DNA from 4 places in the Sinanaerobacter sp. ZZT-01 genome. Region 2 is predicted to be linked to each of the others. Evidence: riboswitches for the same ligand, from Rfam matches in the RefSeq annotation. Region 2 holds a riboswitch; each other region holds the start of a gene.
The links. Region 2 has a riboswitch for cyclic di-GMP ahead of U5921_RS05150 (methyl-accepting chemotaxis protein). Riboswitches for the same ligand answer to the same signal wherever they lie in the genome.
Positions count from the first base shown of each region.

Region 1: another riboswitch for cyclic di-GMP. It lies ahead of U5921_RS01770 (RNA polymerase subunit sigma-24); the one in region 2 lies ahead of U5921_RS05150 (methyl-accepting chemotaxis protein).
Region 3: another riboswitch for cyclic di-GMP. It lies ahead of flgC (flagellar basal body rod protein FlgC); the one in region 2 lies ahead of U5921_RS05150 (methyl-accepting chemotaxis protein).
Region 4: another riboswitch for cyclic di-GMP. It lies ahead of U5921_RS02400 (sigma-70 family RNA polymerase sigma factor); the one in region 2 lies ahead of U5921_RS05150 (methyl-accepting chemotaxis protein).

Region 1 is NZ_CP141728.1:356,262-360,531, reverse strand. Features, by position in the region: gene U5921_RS01775 (S-layer homology domain-containing protein) at 1-2,884, shown strand, start outside; cyclic di-GMP riboswitch class I at 2,907-2,994, shown strand; gene U5921_RS01770 (RNA polymerase subunit sigma-24) at 3,339-3,833, shown strand; gene U5921_RS01765 (sensor histidine kinase) at 4,111-4,270, opposite strand, start outside.
Region 2 is NZ_CP141728.1:1,029,548-1,033,817, reverse strand. Features, by position in the region: gene U5921_RS05155 (glutathione peroxidase) at 92-625, opposite strand; gene U5921_RS05150 (methyl-accepting chemotaxis protein) at 666-2,402, opposite strand; cyclic di-GMP riboswitch class II at 2,429-2,512, opposite strand; gene U5921_RS05145 (ArsR/SmtB family transcription factor) at 2,620-2,949, opposite strand; gene U5921_RS05140 (4Fe-4S binding protein) at 2,995-3,585, opposite strand; gene U5921_RS05135 (ATP-binding protein) at 3,586-3,783, opposite strand; gene U5921_RS05130 (MATE family efflux transporter) at 3,951-4,270, opposite strand, start outside.
Region 3 is NZ_CP141728.1:63,131-67,400, reverse strand. Features, by position in the region: gene nspC (carboxynorspermidine decarboxylase) at 1-76, shown strand, start outside; gene U5921_RS00365 (lytic transglycosylase domain-containing protein) at 289-975, shown strand; gene U5921_RS00360 (GGDEF domain-containing protein) at 1,007-2,074, shown strand; cyclic di-GMP riboswitch class I at 2,208-2,292, shown strand; gene flgC (flagellar basal body rod protein FlgC) at 2,518-2,970, shown strand; gene fliE (flagellar hook-basal body complex protein FliE) at 3,027-3,329, shown strand; gene fliF (flagellar basal-body MS-ring/collar protein FliF) at 3,359-4,270, shown strand, end outside.
Region 4 is NZ_CP141728.1:499,225-503,494, forward strand. Features, by position in the region: gene U5921_RS02400 (sigma-70 family RNA polymerase sigma factor) at 521-970, opposite strand; cyclic di-GMP riboswitch class I at 1,389-1,478, opposite strand; gene asd (aspartate-semialdehyde dehydrogenase) at 1,496-2,581, opposite strand; gene U5921_RS02410 (epoxyqueuosine reductase) at 2,676-3,704, opposite strand; gene U5921_RS02415 (LysE family transporter) at 3,806-4,270, opposite strand, start outside.

The DNA of each region.
Region 1 (4,270 bases), 670 kb from region 2:
ACAAAAGCTGTCTGCAAGTGCCTTAAGCGGTGGCAGCAATCAGTATGGAACCTTTGCATGGACAAACGGCAATGCGGTTCCGACTGTTTCAAACAGCGGCTATGAGGTTACCTTTACGCCGAACGCCAATACAACTGCAAACTATGAAGCTATTACGGGTACCACTCATACGGTTGCCATTACCGTCAGCAAGGCAACTCCTGCTGTGACAGTAAATGCAGTTGTTTCCGATGATGCGGGAAGTCGTAAAGCAACACTGACCGCAACCGTGACTGGTGCAGGCGATGGCGAAAACCCTACTGGTGCTGTGAAATTTGTGAACAGTACAAGCGGTAGTGATGAAGATATTGTAGGCGCGACCGCTGTCACAATCACAGGCGGCAAGGCAACTTACACATGGACTGGGCTTGCCAGTCAGATCTACAAGGTCAAGGCTGTTTACAACGGTAGCGGAAACTATAACACTGCTACCAGTACAGAGCTTAGCTTTGACACCAATAAACAGAATCAAGCGGCACTTAATATAGGAAGTATTGGTACAAAGACCTATGGCGATGGAACATTTACCCTTTCTGCAACAGGCGGAAACGGTGGCGGAGCTGTGACCTTTGAAAGCTCTGACCCGACTATCGTCAGCATTGCCGGTACCACAGCAACGATTCACAAGGCTGGTACCGTGACCATCACCGCTACCAAGGCGGCAGACAGTACCTACAATGAAGCAACCGCATCGGTATCTCTGACTGTTGGCAAGAAAACTCTGACCGTCAAGGCGGACGACAAGCTGAACGTAGTGAAGGGTGCTGCAATACCAGAGCTTACCTATACCGTAACTGGTCTAGTGGACAGTGACACCTTTACCAGTCCGACCATATCCACCACAGCGACGGATACCAATACGGTGGGCGAATATGACATCACAATCAGCGGCGGAACCCTTGCCAATGCCAATAGCTATGCAGTCACCTATACAAATGCTAAGCTGACCGTAGTCAATGCGACCTATACCGTGACTGTGACAAACGGAACCGGCAGCGGCAGCTACAGCGAGGGTCAGACCGTAACCATTACGGCGGACAGCCGAGGTGGCTATACTTTCACCGGCTGGAGCAGCAGCGATGGCGTAACCTTTGCAAACAGCACAGCAAGTACAACAACCTTCACCATGCCGGATAAGGCAGTTACCGTTACGGCAAATTATAGCAAAAACAGCAGCGGAGACGGCGGCAGTTCCTCCGGTGGTGGTTCTTCTTCCGGCGGAAGCGGAGCACCGACTACAACAACACCGGAAAAGATGCCAAATCAGCCGGTAACAGCAACGGCTCCTGTCGCGGCAACAGCAGGAACGAACGGTGTGGCAAGTGCATCTATCCCGGATAAAGCGATAACCGATGCCATTGCCAAGGCACAGTCCGATGCAACTAGCCAAGGCAAAACTGCAAATGGAATTTCTGTTGAGTTGAACGTAACCATGCCAAAGGGCACAGCTTCCTTGACAGCAACCCTTACCCGCAGCTCTTTGGATAGCCTTGTAAGAGCCGGAGTCAGCAGTCTTGAAATCAACGGCTCCCTTGTACAGGTTAGCTTTGATAAAAAGGCGCTGGCTGAAATCCAGAAGCAGAGCAGTGGTAATATCAGTATTGCCATTGCACCAAAGACAAACCTTTCTGATGCGGCCAAAAAGATGATCGGCACAAGACCGGTCTATGACATTACGGTAGGCTATGGAAGCGGAAAAACAGTATCCAGCTTTGGCGGTGGAATTGCAACAGTATCTATTCCATATACGCTGGGCAAGAATGAAGCAGTCGGTGGTCTGTATGCGGTCTATGTAGACGCAAAGGGTAATGCAACCCGCATTGCAGGCTCTGCCTATGATGTAAACAGCGGCTGTGTTATTTTCACAACTACCCACTTCTCGCAGTATGGTATCGGCTACACTGCACCGACAGCAAAATTTACAGATACCAGTACCCATTGGGCAAAGGAATCCATTGACTATGTGGTGGGCAGAGGGCTGATGTCCGGAAATTCGGAAACAACATTTTCACCAAATTCCGCTATGGCGCGGGGAATGTTGGTAACAGCCCTTGGCAGACTAGCAGGAGTGGATACAAAAGCCTATACAAAGAACAGCTTCACAGATGTAAAAGCAGACAGCGCCTATCGTCCGTATATTGAGTGGGCGTACAGCAAGGGCATCATTCAGGGCATCGGAAACAGCCAGTTTGCTCCAGACAGGGCGATTACCCGTGAGGAAATTGCGGTAATCTTTGCAAACTATGCAAAGGCAACCGGCTATACGCTGCCAATCACCCGTGAAGCAAGCAACTACGCTGATGCTTCCGGTATTGGAAGTGCTTACAGAGACGCTGTAAAAGCCATGCAGCAGGCAGGAATTATGATGGGCGGCAGTGACAATAAGTTTAATCCAAAGGGAAATGCCACCCGCGCCGAGGTTTCCTCCATGTTAGGTCGTTATATCAAGCTGACCATCAACCCTGCCACAGCGCAGGGCTGGGCGCAAAACGATGCCGGACAGTACCTGTACTACAAGGATGGCAAAGCTCTAACCGGCACACAGACCATCGACGGTGTGAAGTATTTTTTCAACACCGATGGTACGCTGAAAACCGGCTGGGTCAAGGATGGCGATAACTGGCGTTTTTATTCCGGTAAGACAATGTTAGTCGGCTTTTGGGATCTTGGTGCAAACGGAAACAATAAGACCTATTACTTTACTAAGGACGGTCTGATGATATCCGGTAAGTGGCTTGAGATTGACGGCAAATGGTACTATTTCTATACCGACGGCTCCCTTGCCAGAAGCACCAAAATCGACGGCTATGAGATTGATAAAAACGGAGTGAGAAAAACAAAGTAACCGACATTTCTAAGAAACAGAATTGAATTAAGGGCAAACCCATCAAAAGATGGGGACGCAAAGCCGAGGGTCTAAGGCGCACATTGTGCTATGATAGTCTGGCTGCAAAAAACTGCAAAGAGCCTGCTCTCTATTCTAAGGGCAGGCTCTTGTCATAAGCAGTTTTAGCTGAATTATTTGAAGTACAATCCCTTTTCGCTATGCGCCATAGCGAAAGGGGTAACCACATGAGCATTCCAAACTTCCATCCTTTTCGGGGTTGGAAATAAAGACGGCGCACGACAAATTCATATAGGCAAATACAAAAAGACAGCATTTTGCTTTTACAGGCAGAGTGCTGTCTTTTTGTATTTGACAAAGTTCCTGCGGATACGACATTTTTCAGCTTTTCACTGCCGTGGTCCTCCCTCCGATTTGTTTCGCATTTTAGCAAAACAGATCGGAGGAAAGGAATATGAAGAATTATAAAGATAGTGATTATGCACTGAATAAGTTCAGTGAGGGAATTGTGTACCGCTTTGCCGACCGTATCGTGGAAATTACATTGGAGGACTACCTTTCGGAGAATCCCGGCAAAACCGCAGAGGACTTTCTGGAACTGAAAGCCCTGTCAGATGAAATCTATCATCAGCAGGTGATAGATGAGAATCGGACAAGCCGTTTGAATGTCAGTATCAATGGCTTAGAGGATACGGAGGCGCTTGCTACGGCTTCTCTTGATGTAGAGCTGATACATAAAAAAGATACTGAAAAGGCCATAGAATCCGCCAGACAACTTCTTGACAGCGGTGGATTAACAGAAGTTCAGCGGCGGCGGTTCCTGTTGCATTTCTTTCAAGGGCTATCCTATCGGCAAATTGCAAGCTGCGAAGGAGTGCATTTTACTTCTGTACATGAAAGTATAAAAGCAGCTACGGCAAAGTTGCAAAGTTTTTTTGACATTGGGTAACCTAAACGGTAAACAGCGAATAATTGTTGTCTGTTGATACATGTTGCCCACTTCACCACGGTTTAAAAATGTCCTTATGATACCGTGGAGAAAGTCGAGGGGTTAAGGTCATTAGGAGGCTATGGTAGTCTAACTACAAAAATCACAAGAGCCTGATCTCAAAATAGAGAGCAGGTTCTTGCTGCATTTTACAAATATCTTTGATATCAGGCAGAGCTTTTGCTATGAACGATGGCCAAAAAGCACAGTGTGAGGACTTAATAGATAAAACAATCTCCTATGCAGTAGCCTGAAAAATAAACCACCCATCCTTAACCGAAAACTGAAATACGCCGCCATGCTTTTCCACGATATGAGCTATACTTTTTGTGCCAAAGCCATGCCCCTGCTCTTGTGATATTGGAAGCCCTTGTTGAAATATCGGCTCTACGTGATAG
Region 2 (4,270 bases):
TGCTTCTTTAAGAGGTATGAGAAATTATGGTTCGAATTAAAAAAATACCTTGCGTGAATATGAGGTCTGCACAAGGTATTTTTTAATTCAGTTAAAGAAGTTCTTCAATTTCTTTTTCGAGCTGTTCTGGTTTATAAGCCGGGGAGTAGCGGGCTTTTACATTTCCACTTTTGTCGATCAGGAATTTACCGAAATTCCACTTAATATCTCCGCTTTTTTCAAGTGGTTTCAGATCTTTGACTTTGTTCTCAAAAGCTTTTGTTTCTTCATCACCGAGATCTTCAGGTGCTTGCTCTTTCAGCCAGACAAATAGTGGATCGGCATCCTTGCCATTGACATCTAATTTAGAAAAACGTGGGAATGTGGTGTTGTAGTTGATTGTGCAAAATTCTTCGATTTGTTCATCGCTTCCCGGGGCTTGCTCCAAGAATTGGTTACAAGGGAAATCAAGAATTTCTAAGCCTTCTGCATGGAATTTCTGGTATAGTTTCTCGATTGCTTCGTACTGAGGTGTTAGCCCGCATTTGGTTGCAGTATTAATAATCAGCAGAACCTTTCCTTTGTATTGAGATAGTGATACCATATCTCCTTGATTGTTCTTAACAGTAAAATCATATACATTCATAATATTTTCTCCTTTTCTATTTCTAATTTATTTAAATGCATTAAACTGCATTTTTTTCATCAAACTTGAAATGCTGGATTAAGTCCTTCAGAATAGAAGCCTGAGCGGACATTTCTTCGCTTAACGCAGCACTTTCTTCCGCAGTGGCACTATTTAGCTGAATGACCTCAGAAACCTGCGTGAGTCGGGTATTGACTTCAATAACAGCTTGCTCCTGCTCAATTGCGGCGTCTGCAATATGCTGAATCACTTCGGAAGATTTCTCAGAGCTTGAGATGATACTGTTTAAGGAATCGGCAGTTTCAGAAACAATTTCAGTTCCATTGGAAATGGCTGACATGGAATGCTCAATGAGTTCCGATGTATTTTTTGCACTTTCTGCGGATTTACCTGCGAGGTTGCGTACTTCATCCGCAACAACGGCAAATCCTTTTCCTGCTTCACCGGCACGTGCTGCTTCCACTGCGGCGTTTAGAGCGAGGATGTTTGTTTGAAATGCAATATCATCAATGTTCTTAATTATTTTTCCGATTTCACTGGAAGCGTAACTGATCTTATCCATAGCTTCAATCATTTTTTGCATTTGCTGTTTTCCTTGAGCAGAAGATATGCTGGCTTCTTCTGCAATATTCTTTGCTTCTTCCGCATCCTTTGACGTTTGTTGAATGTTGCGTGTCATGTCATTAACAAAGGAAGAGAGCTCTTGTATAGCAGAAGTTTGTTCTGTCGCACCTTGTGCCAAAGTTTGAGAGCCTGCTGATACTTGAACTGAGCCGCGAGAAACTTCATCGGATGAAGTATTAATCTGTGCCAATGTTTCGGAAATATTGATAGAAAATTTGTGTATGGAATCATTGATTCCAGATAGATCCCCTTGATAATTTGCTGCTGATTCTAAGATGAAGTTCCCATCTGAGAAATGTTTCATCGTAGTGTCAATGTCATAAAGGATATCGCTCAGGTTGTCAATGGTTTGTTTTGTTGCAATGGACAAGGTCTCCAGTTCATCTCCGGTATTTATTTCAGGGACCGAAGAATGCAGGTCCCCCTGACTGAGCAGGCTCAGACGCTGTGTGATACTTTTCAATCGGTCTGTTATCTTGCCGGCAATTACGGTTAATATGAACGTTCCCAGTGCACCCATAATGATACTGAATGCAATCATTTCGATCAGGGAAATGCGTTTCGCAGTCTGATATTGGCTGATTGTTTTTTCGATGTCTTCATAGTAGTTTCCGGTGCTGATATACCAACCGTAAGGCTCATATTTTTCTGTAAATGCACGCTTTTTAAAACTGCCTTCTCGGTTCGGTTTTGTAAAATAAAATTCCGTGTAATTTCCACCTTCATTTCCCGCCTGAATCAAACTTTGAATATAAAAATTTCCTTCAAGGTCTTTTGCGTCATATCGCTGCTGCCCTTCGTATTCAGGATTCATATGTACCACGCAGTCACCGTTTTCTAAGTCAGCCCAGAAATAACCTTCCCCGCCATTGTATCGAGTGTCACGGACAATTCGCTTGGCTGCTTCCATTTCTTCATCATGTGTAATTTCACCGTCCAAGTACCTTTGGTGATTCACATCTAATACGCTGATTAGATTTTCGATACTGGTTTTTATGACAGAATCAAACTTTTGCTGTTCCGCAGTTATTGCTGAATTATGGGCTTTTGTCAGTTCGATAAATGAAATGAGTCCTTGAATAAAGACGGCTGTAAAAATAAGAAAACTGAAAATAAGTACAAGCTTTGCTTTGATGGTTGTGTTCTTGATCATTAGTGTATTCTCCTCTATTCCATTTTTGAGATACGGTGGGTTGCATCACTGACTCCGTACATATTAAGATGCCCACATACAATATGCACTTCATAATCCCCTTATTCTCAATAGCTGTTCTGCTATTAGAAAGTTTACCCATTTTTCCAAAGCATAAACGAAAAAAGTTGCTTAAAAAATCTGAATTGGTGTTGAATTAGTTGTTATTAATGCAAGATCAACAGCAATAGCAGCTTTTCAGAACTTGAAGAATGGCCTCTACACGGTGGTCACTTATGGAATAAAAGATGCTCTGACCTATTTTTTTTGAGCTGAGAATGCCGTGTGCTTTTAGTACCGAAAGATGCTGAGAAAGTGCTGATTGCGTAATGTGCGCCACTTGATTTCCGATTTCACTGACACTGAGAGAGCTCTCCATGAGGATGCATAAAATCATAAGGCGGTTTTCATTAGCTAGAACTTTAAGAAGCTCTGTTACACGGGTCAAGTTCTCCTCTGCCATTAATACATCACGCTTAGTCTTCACATTACTGTCTGTTTCATTCATCTTTTGTTCCTCTCTTTCTATAAAATTTATATATGGGACTGTGAATCATTCAGTACCCTTAGTCGCTTTATGTCTCAGCTGGCAAATACCTTGTGTCATAGTTCCCATAGGGCAATAAACGCACCAAGAGCGTGGTTTATATAATGCCATAGTGATTAAGCCCAGCAGAGCAGATGTCAGCATCAAACTGTAAAAACCAAAAGAAAATTGTGCAACCCAAGGAGAAACAATTGAAACGTCAGTCCATTCCCAAGGAAGCTTAAATGTCCAAAATAGAGTAACGACCTCTTTCAATCCACGTGCTTCGGAAAATACCAGATAGGTTGAGAAGAGCATATTTCCAAACATAGTCAGAAAGAAAAGCAAAAAACCATATCGGAACCATTTTGAGCGAATCCACGACGGAATGGATCGGTGAGCGGACAAGTGAAGCTGATTGCCTAAGAGTGCAAAGAGCTGGCCACGGCCGCAGTAGTGATTACAATAATGTTTATTCCCTCCAATCAGCGCAAATAAGAGCGGCAGGATAAAACAGAGGATGCCAATCCATGCAAAGAGAATATTGAAAAATCCCAAGATCAGATAGATGGTTGTTACGATCCAGAGGTAATCATACCAATGTTTTTGTTGTCTCATTTATATCTCCTTTCTATCAACAATATGTATTACGGACGCAGGACAAGCTTTTTGACATTTGCCGCAGCCCACACATTTTGAATCATCTATGACTGCCAGACTTCCTTTAAAAATAGAAATTGCGTGAAGCGGGCAGACCTTTAAGCAGCTTCCGCACGCTACACATTCATTTGAAATTGAAGCTATTTTTTTTGCCATAATAAATCTCCTTATTAGAATATTAGTATATACTAATATATTAATATTTATAAAAAATGTCAATCATTTTTACAAGATTGACAAAATTTTTTTTCTGGAAAGAAGATAGGGAATTATTTAATTTGACCTTATTCATTAAGAAGTTTCTTAAAGAATAAAGCTTTATTTTATGAATCAGTACACGAATTGGGAAACATGGCACAATGGTTTCGTTTATAATAGTAGGCGGATAAAAATAAGGTCAGAAATTCAGCAACAGGAACGGCAATCCAAATCCCCGCTTCTCCAATCATTTTCGGAAGCATGATAATGGCAGCGGATGCAAATATGAGGCAGCGAAAAAGTGAAAGAATACCTGCAATGCGGCCATTACCAATAGAAGTAAAGAGGGTGGATATAAAAATATTGATTCCGGTAAATAAAAAACACCACGAAAAAAGAAACATACCATTTTTTGCGACTTGAATGACAGCAGTATCTTCTGTAA
Region 3 (4,270 bases), 970 kb from region 2:
TGCATTAAGAGAAGCAGAAGATATAAAAGTCATTAAGACGTTTGGATATGAAGATTTTAAAAGTCGTCTCAGTTAAATCATTAGAGAAAGCTCAGAATAAAAAAATATGGGCTTTTTCTATAATTAGATTAAGGAATTCTTGTAAAAGAAATAATAATAAGCTTATTTGTTCATGTAGTATTTTGCTTTATATTGTAGAATTGTGTTATAAAATGAATAAAATTAGTTGCTCTTATATCTCAAAAACGGTAAGATAGAAAAAGTTAAAGTAAGAATCAGGAGAAGTGTATGAGTAAGGTAATTAATTTTGCAAGTATAAATGATACAGCAGCAGTCAGAGCAAAAGAGCGGGATAAAAAAGTGCCTTCCAATTTTCAAAATTTCTTAGAGAAAGAAATGGGAGCATCAGATGGTAAAGAAATTGATTTAGACTCTATCTTTGAACGTGCGGCTGAAGAATATCAAGTTCCGCTGAATCTTTTAAAAGCGGTAGCAAAGGCGGAATCCAATTTTAATACACAAGCAATTTCAAGATGCGGTGCACAAGGCGTAATGCAGTTAATGCCGGAGACTGCTGCGGCACTTGGAGTAAAGGATGCTTTCGACCCGGAACAAAATATTTTCGGCGGGGCAAATTACTTGGCGCAGAAGTTAAAACAGTATAGTGGAGATATCAATTTGACTTTAGCTTCATACAATGCCGGAAGTGGAAATGTTAAAAAATATGGCGGCGTTCCCCCATTTAAGGAAACACAAAATTATATAAATAAAGTAATCGGCTATATGGGAGAAAACGTGGCGGCAAGCAGGACATCAAGCAGAATATCATTTAAAACAGGTGATGCAATAGAAATGGATTCGTTAGAGCAGATTTCGTACAGCGAGTTACTACAGGCAATGCTGCAAATCGACATTCTTAGTCAAAAGCTTGGAAGTTTGACCGAAATAGGAGACATGAATGATGGAGCGGAATAACAGGTGGAATTACACTCTGGAGAGAAGAAGGATGCAGATCTCAAACCTTTTTTGGGGTATTGTGTTGATTGAGTTTCTTACCGAGTTATCTGTTTTTTCTGTTTTAAAAATGCGATATGCTTTTAGCGAAAGTGTTAATGAATTCCAATATTTAAGGCAGTATGTTTTTACTCCCTCATTCATTAATCTTGTATCTGTTTTTTTCTCATCTGTCTTTCAACATTCGAAAAATAGGACTACGGATCAAAAGAATGATGCGGTTTTATTTACTGGAATCGTAATGTGTTTTGTCATCACCTATTTTCACGATACCGTATTTATTGTGTATGCAATCTATGTCATACCGATTATGGTGACAATATTATTTGGTGAATCGAAAAAGACGAGAATCGTCTTTTTCAGCAGTATGTTTTTTTCTTCTGTTAACTGGCTGCGTTCCTTTATTCATATAGGAGGGGCATTGGAACTTTTTTTTATTAATTTAACTGCATTTTATGCTGTTTTGCTTGCAGCCTATCTGATCTGCCAAGTTTTGATTTCCTACAATAAAGAAAATTTGATTTATTTAAAATCCGGTCATCGGCTGCAAGAGAGCCTGCGAGAACAGGTTAAGCAGGATCCTCTTACCGGTCTTTATAATCAAAATACATTTTTTTCATATATTGAAACAGTATTAAATGAGGATACACCTAAGGGAAAAGCGACAACACTTGCTATTATGGATTTGGATGATTTTAAAAAGATTAACGATACGTATGGACACTCTACCGGAAATGAGGTCTTAACAAGCCTATCTAAAATGCTTCGTATCTTTTTTTCAGAGGAGAATGAATTTACATCACGTTATGGAGGTGAGGAGTTTGCAATTTTATTTCGAGAGACAACGAAAGAAACGGCAGCAGAAAAAATTGATTATTTTCGCAAAGAGTTTTCAAGATTATCTTTTTCTTCGATGAATAATGAGAATGTTACTTTTAGCGTCGGTGTTGCCCAATCGAATTTTTTAAGGGACAGTCCTGATGATTTGTTCGACCGTGCAGATAATGCATTATATCAAGCAAAAGCACTGGGAAAAGACAGAACGATTGTTTTTACATAGAATTAACAAATTTTACATAGAATAGAAATTAATTTTGGAAAAATCCCATTTAATTTGTAATAATTTAGAATATATTGACAAAATAGATCGAATATGATATATTATTTTACAAATAAAATATTTGTCAAGAATTTCTCGACAAAGGCAAAACTGTTGAAAAGCAGTGACGCAAAGCTATAGGGTCTAAGAGCATACGCTTATGACAGCCAGTTTCCGAAAGAAAATTTTTATCAAAGTATGGGTTGCAATTTGGTAAGGATTGGAGCTTTTTTTTGTTTCATTAAAAATTATTTATTAAATATTGACAATAGGAAATGTAGGAATGCCTATTGTAATAAAGTAGCGAAAAATGTAAAATAATATTAATAAATAATTAACAAAAAGTCATTTTTGTAGAAATATTGGTAAATTTTATGATTTATTGTAGAAGGATGGTGGATGATTTGGCATTTTTGAATACTTTGAATATTAATGGTTCTGCTTTGACTGCTCAGCGACTGCGGTTGAGCATCATTTCAGAAAACTTGACGAATCGAGATACGACAAGAACAGAATCAGGAGGTCCTTATAGAAGAAAGACGGTAGCGTTTGAAGCAATTGAAAAAGGGGATTTTAAATCTTTGATGAACCGAGCACTGGGAAAGCAGCCGGCATCAGGAAATGGTGTGGGTGGTGTGCGTGTGAGCGAGATTATTGAAGATGAGTCACCTTTTAAAACCGTTTACGATCCAACACATCCGGATGCAGATGAGAGAGGTTATGTAAATTTACCAAATGTAAATATTTTACAAGAAACAATAGACGCAATGAGCGCTTCACGTTCTTACGAAGCGAATGTCACGGCAATCAATGCCGTTAAGTTAATGGCATCAAAAGCCTTAGAGGTTGGTAAATAAACATTCGCTATAGTAATAGATGAAATGTGATACGAAAAAGCGAATGGAGGAGAAAAATGTTTATTACACCGATGCAACCGCTAAATGGAATGGGGAAAATGCCAGAACTGGAAACAGAGAAAGAAGCGGTGTCTGGCGGCACCCCATTTAAATCAATTTTTGAAAATGCAATTAATAATGTAAGAGAAACAGAAGATCAAGTAGCTAGAGACACCGAAGCTTTGGCGTTGGGGGATGTGGATGACCTGCATACCTTAGGGATTAATTCTACAAAAGCCTACCTTTCCGGAAGGCTGTTAGTAGAGATGCGAAATAAAGCGCTGGATGCCTATTCGGAGTTGATGCGCATTAACTTATAAAAATTAGAAGAACGAATGAGGAATGGCTTTTGCGTGATAAATTTGATAAAATAATAGAACAGATAAAAGAGATTAATAGTAAATTGAGCAATAGAAACCGTTATATTATCATAGGAAGTGCTGTTGCGATTTTTGTGTTCGCAATAATCTGTACGATATTGTTGAATTCAAAGCCATATGACACGATGTTTACCGGAGTGAATCAGCAGGAAGCGTCGGAGATTGTAACGGCTTTACAGGAATTAGATGTCACTGCAAAATATGATAAAAATGGTAATGTTTCTGTACCTAAAAAGCAAGTAGATGAATTAAGAGCGAAGCTGGTTATGGAAGGGTATCCGAAGAGCGGGTTGACCTATAACACATTTTCATCAAACGTGGATATGATGGCAACGGATTTTGAAAAAAATACATATAAAATTTATGAACTCCAAGACCGTTTGGCATCTACAATTCGTTTATTTGACGGTGTAAGTGATGCAGTAGTAACAATTGCGGTCGGTCAGGATCAAAAATATGTTTTGGAAAAAGAAAAAGTAGAGCCGAGTGCGAGCGTAGTGATTATAACAAAAGGTGATACTTTAGATAGTGAACAGGTACAAGGCATTCAAAGATTAGTTGCAAGAAGTATTCCGGACATGCAGCCGGAGCAAGTTCTTATTACGGATAGCACGGGAAGAGATCTGACTTCTATGTACGATCTTTCGCAAACAGGTTCTTCCAAACTGAAATTAGCTTTAGAACGGGATATGGAAAATACGATACAGAACAAAGTTCTGCATAATTTAACCCTTATTTTCGATGAGGACTCGGTTCGTGTAACGGCAAAATGCACGATGGACGTAGATAAAAAAATAAAAGAAATCATCACTTATCTGCCAAGTACAGATGATCAAAAGGGGATTATTTCAAAAGAGGATAACGACGTTGAAATCATCGGA
Region 4 (4,270 bases), 530 kb from region 2:
GAATGCGGCGGGGCAGAATTGTCCCGCCGCATGGTCTCTAAAATGAGATATTTTGCTTGTTCTTCATTTTGGTTCTACGCTTCTATTTGACACTACTTCCCGAAGCTAGGGCGGCAACAGCAACGACCTGCCGGTTAAGCGGGCCTCATAGGAATTTCACCTCTCCCAGGATCTCTGCGAGCCGTCCCCATTGCGATGTCTGTGGCTGGGCGGAAGTAGCGTTAGCACTGTCCATTTCATTGCGATACAGCTCACCACAAGCTGTTTTATGACCGGGCGTTCTCGCTCGTCACCTTCGATGCCATCGGTTCGACGGACGGATAAGGCGGTATATATACCACCTTATCCAATCCGCAGGCAGTTTTGGCGCGCCCGTCAAGGTCGCTGCCGCTTTTCACACGGCTGGACAGATCATGTATTGATGCTGCCGGATATGAAATTTTCAAGGAGCAAAAGGGAAAATAGAAAAACCCCCTCACTTACTTCCACGCCCAGTAAGGGGGTTTAGAACCAAAAACTTTTAAATTTTCATTATTTTTTTAATCTTGTCCAGAATTTTATGTTTTCGCTTGTTAACTCCTTTCTGCGAAATCCCAATTTGCTTCGCATAGGCTTCTTCGCTTTTTCCATTGAAAAACAGTTCTGTGATCAGTTCCTGTTCTTCTGGCGTGAGTAGTTTCAGGCTGGATAACATTTTTTCAATCAATACGGCCTTGATGGCGGCATCCTCCACGCTTTCTTCCTCTGATGCAAACTGTCGATTTTCATCAGTCAAACGCTCATAGGAATCCTCTCTGCTGGGAATCCATGTGGCAGATAGCCGAGTATAATCTATCTGATAGCGCTCCACTTTCAGATCGTACTGTTGGTATTCCATCTTACGGTCGCTTTTTTCAAGCACTTCAATGATCGATTCACTTACATCCGGATATTTTGCCCGGTAATTAATTCTCCTTTTATGTATAGCCATAGGCTTGTCCTCCATTTCATGATGTTTAAAATCAATGAATGAAGAACAAGCGGCGGGGAGCGGCAGTGTGGTTTTATCTTACTTACATTTAAGGTATCAGTTCGGTATCTGATTTTTGGAAAATTCCGTCGTTGTATCTGTTTTCTTGTCGAAAGAAAAAAGTCAGTACGTTGCTGTAAGCAAAATACTGACTTTATAGGTTTCCGGATATGAAATTGTGTGAATATCGGGTGCTGTGTCCGGAAAGAGTTGTCATGAGTTTGACCTCCCGAAACAAAAGGGACATGGGGTCATACAGTGTCCTCCTTTATTATGGAGAGCGGCAAAAGCCCTGTATCCCGATACACCAATATTCCGTCAAAAGCCGATAAAATGAGCAAGAGCCTGCCCAATAAAGAGGGCAGGCTCCTGCGCGGTTTTTGGCAGCCAGGCTATCATAGTACTTGAAAGCACCTTAGACCCTGTGGCTTTGCGCCCCCATCTTTCAATGGGTTTGCCCTAAATTGTATTCAAGTTATTTTTATCTCAATGCTTTCCAATGAGGCCTTTCATCGTAAGTAGTTCAGCACATAAAACAGAGCCCCCAGCTGCACCACGTAAGGTGTTATGGGAAAGTCCAACGAATTTCCAGTCGTATATACTATCTGGGCGGATTCTTCCAACGCTTATTCCCATACCATTTTCGTAGTTTACATCTAAATTAATTTGCGGTCGATTCTCGTCATAGAGGTATTGAATAAACTGTTTTGGTGCGCTGGGCAAATTCATGAGTTGCGGCTCACCCTTGAATTCCAAGAGCTTATTAATTAATTGCTCCTTTGTTGGTTTATTGCGAAATTTAAGAAATACTGCAGCAGTATGTCCATACAAAACAGGAACGCGAATACACTGACAAGTAATTCTCGGCTCCCTTGCTGGCACAATTAATCCGTTTTCAATACCGCCCCATATCCGCAAAGGCTCTTGTTCGCTTTTTTCTTCTTCACCTGGGATAAACGGATTTATATTCTCAATCATTTCAGGCCACGTATTAAAATTTTTACCCGCCCCGGAAATTGCCTGATATGTCGTCACCACCGCTTCAAATGGTTCAAATTCTCTCCATGCTGTTAATACAGGGGTATAACTTTGAATAGAGCAATTTGGTTTTACAACAATAAATCCCCGCTGTGTGCCTAGTCGCTCTCTCTGTTTTATAATTAATTCACAATGATGCGGATTAACTTCCGGTAAAATCATCGGCACATCTGCCGTCCATCTATGAGCGCTGTTATTAGAAACAACAGGTGTTTCATGTTTTGCATATTCTTCTTCAATTACTTTAATTTCTTCCTTTGGCATACTAACAGCACTGAACACAAAATCCACCTGATTGGAAATACAATCTATATCATAAATATTATAGATATTCATAGATTTTAACCGCTCCGATAGAGGTGTGTCCATGCTCCAACGTCCTCTCAAAGCTTCCTGATACGTTTTTCCAGCAGATCGTTCACTGGCAGCTAGCGCAGAAATTTCAAACCATGGATGATTAGAAAGCAAAGATACAAATCTTTGTCCCACGGTACCAGTAGCACCTAATATACCAACTCGTATTTTATCAGCCATAATAGTTCCCTCCTATAAACGCATTAACACATTATTAATTTTTATGAAATGAAAATAGTTTATACAATTACATTTATAATAAATTCTAATAATTCTATTTAAGTCCTCTTTTGATGCATATGGCGGTTGCCATTTCCCGTACTTTGGAATAATTGCTATTACAGGATTCTATAATAGAGGACTTATATTTTTTATCAAAATAATTATTCATATAGTTTAGTACGTTTACTTGCCACTTCCATAACTCATCTGGAGTAAGGTAAAAAAATTTGGGTTGAATTTTCTCTTTGTAGGTTTTCTCATCCATTTTTAAAATGTTTTCTGCAGTTAAAATGTCTGACAGCGCTTCTAATTGAGGAAAATTCTCTTTTCCTATCCATTTTCCACGATTCATCGGGCATACATCTTGACAAACATCGCAGCCGTAAATCCACTCCCCAAATTGTGTGGCTAAAGACTCTTTTAAAAGATCTCTTCCTCCAAAGGTCGTTAAAAAAGAAACACATTTCAATGGATTCATCATATACGCTCCGCACAGCGATTCGGTAGGACAAGCCTTAATACAGCGGTCACAGTTATTGGGGCAAGGTGAAAGTTTCTGCTCTTCAACCAGTTTCATTTCATAGTCAGTCAAAAATGCTTCGATACTAATATACGAGCCAGATTCGGTGTAGAAAAAATTATTTCTCCTGATAATACCAAGTCCGGCCTGCATAGCTGCCCAGCGCAGCCCAACTAAACCGAACTTTCGGTTGGTGGAAGTTCTCATTCCAAGATTTCTTATATATTGCTCCAATTCCACACTATTTTGATATTCTTTTGTATTTTCATCAATGCGGGTATCTAATAAATACTTTTTTGCAATATTCCCACTCATTGATTCTGGAACATGATATTTCGAATATGGTACCGTCAAGACCACAACAGATTTAGCCCAAGGAAACTCCTCTTTAAATTTTACAAGGCGCTGCTGCCCTTGATAGAAGGGCTGTGACTCCGGTATCTTTTGTGTTCGCTCATTTAATTTGTTTTCATATTCAGACATCATACCAACGGGAATAATGCCGCATTTTTCATAACCAAGCTTAAGAGCCTTTTGGCGTATTAACTGTGCTATCTCCATCCTAGATTCATACCTTCCTTGACCGCTGTCTCACCCATTAAACAAATCGATGGTATCTTCGAAGCATTACCTCATTTGCTATAACGCAATGTCTCCTGTTTTTATAAAAATAATGAAATGGCACAATATACTAACAATAAGGCCATAATTGCATTGATAGCTTTTCGATATTTGTTAAATAAGTTTTCAAAAACCGCACCAAAAACAGCCCAGCAAAGACAGCCAGAGGTGCCAATCACTGCAAGCAGTAATGCAAACATCCCAATTGTAGCTATATCGTGGTAATGTGGCAAAACGTATGAAGACATTGCAGTAATTCCATACAGAATGATTTTTATATTAACAAATTGGAGGAGCATTCCCGATAAAAAAGAATTAGCATGTGTTATGCCGTTACTTTTATGTGGCTTGTCCCTCCATACTGTCCACGCTAAATAAAGAATGTAAGCCGCTCCTATATAAATCATTGCCGGCTTAATGGAAGGAATATACTCGTACAACAACGTAGAAAAGGCAGCACAGGCTGACATTACTATAACGAACCCAGAAAAAATTCCACCAAAAAA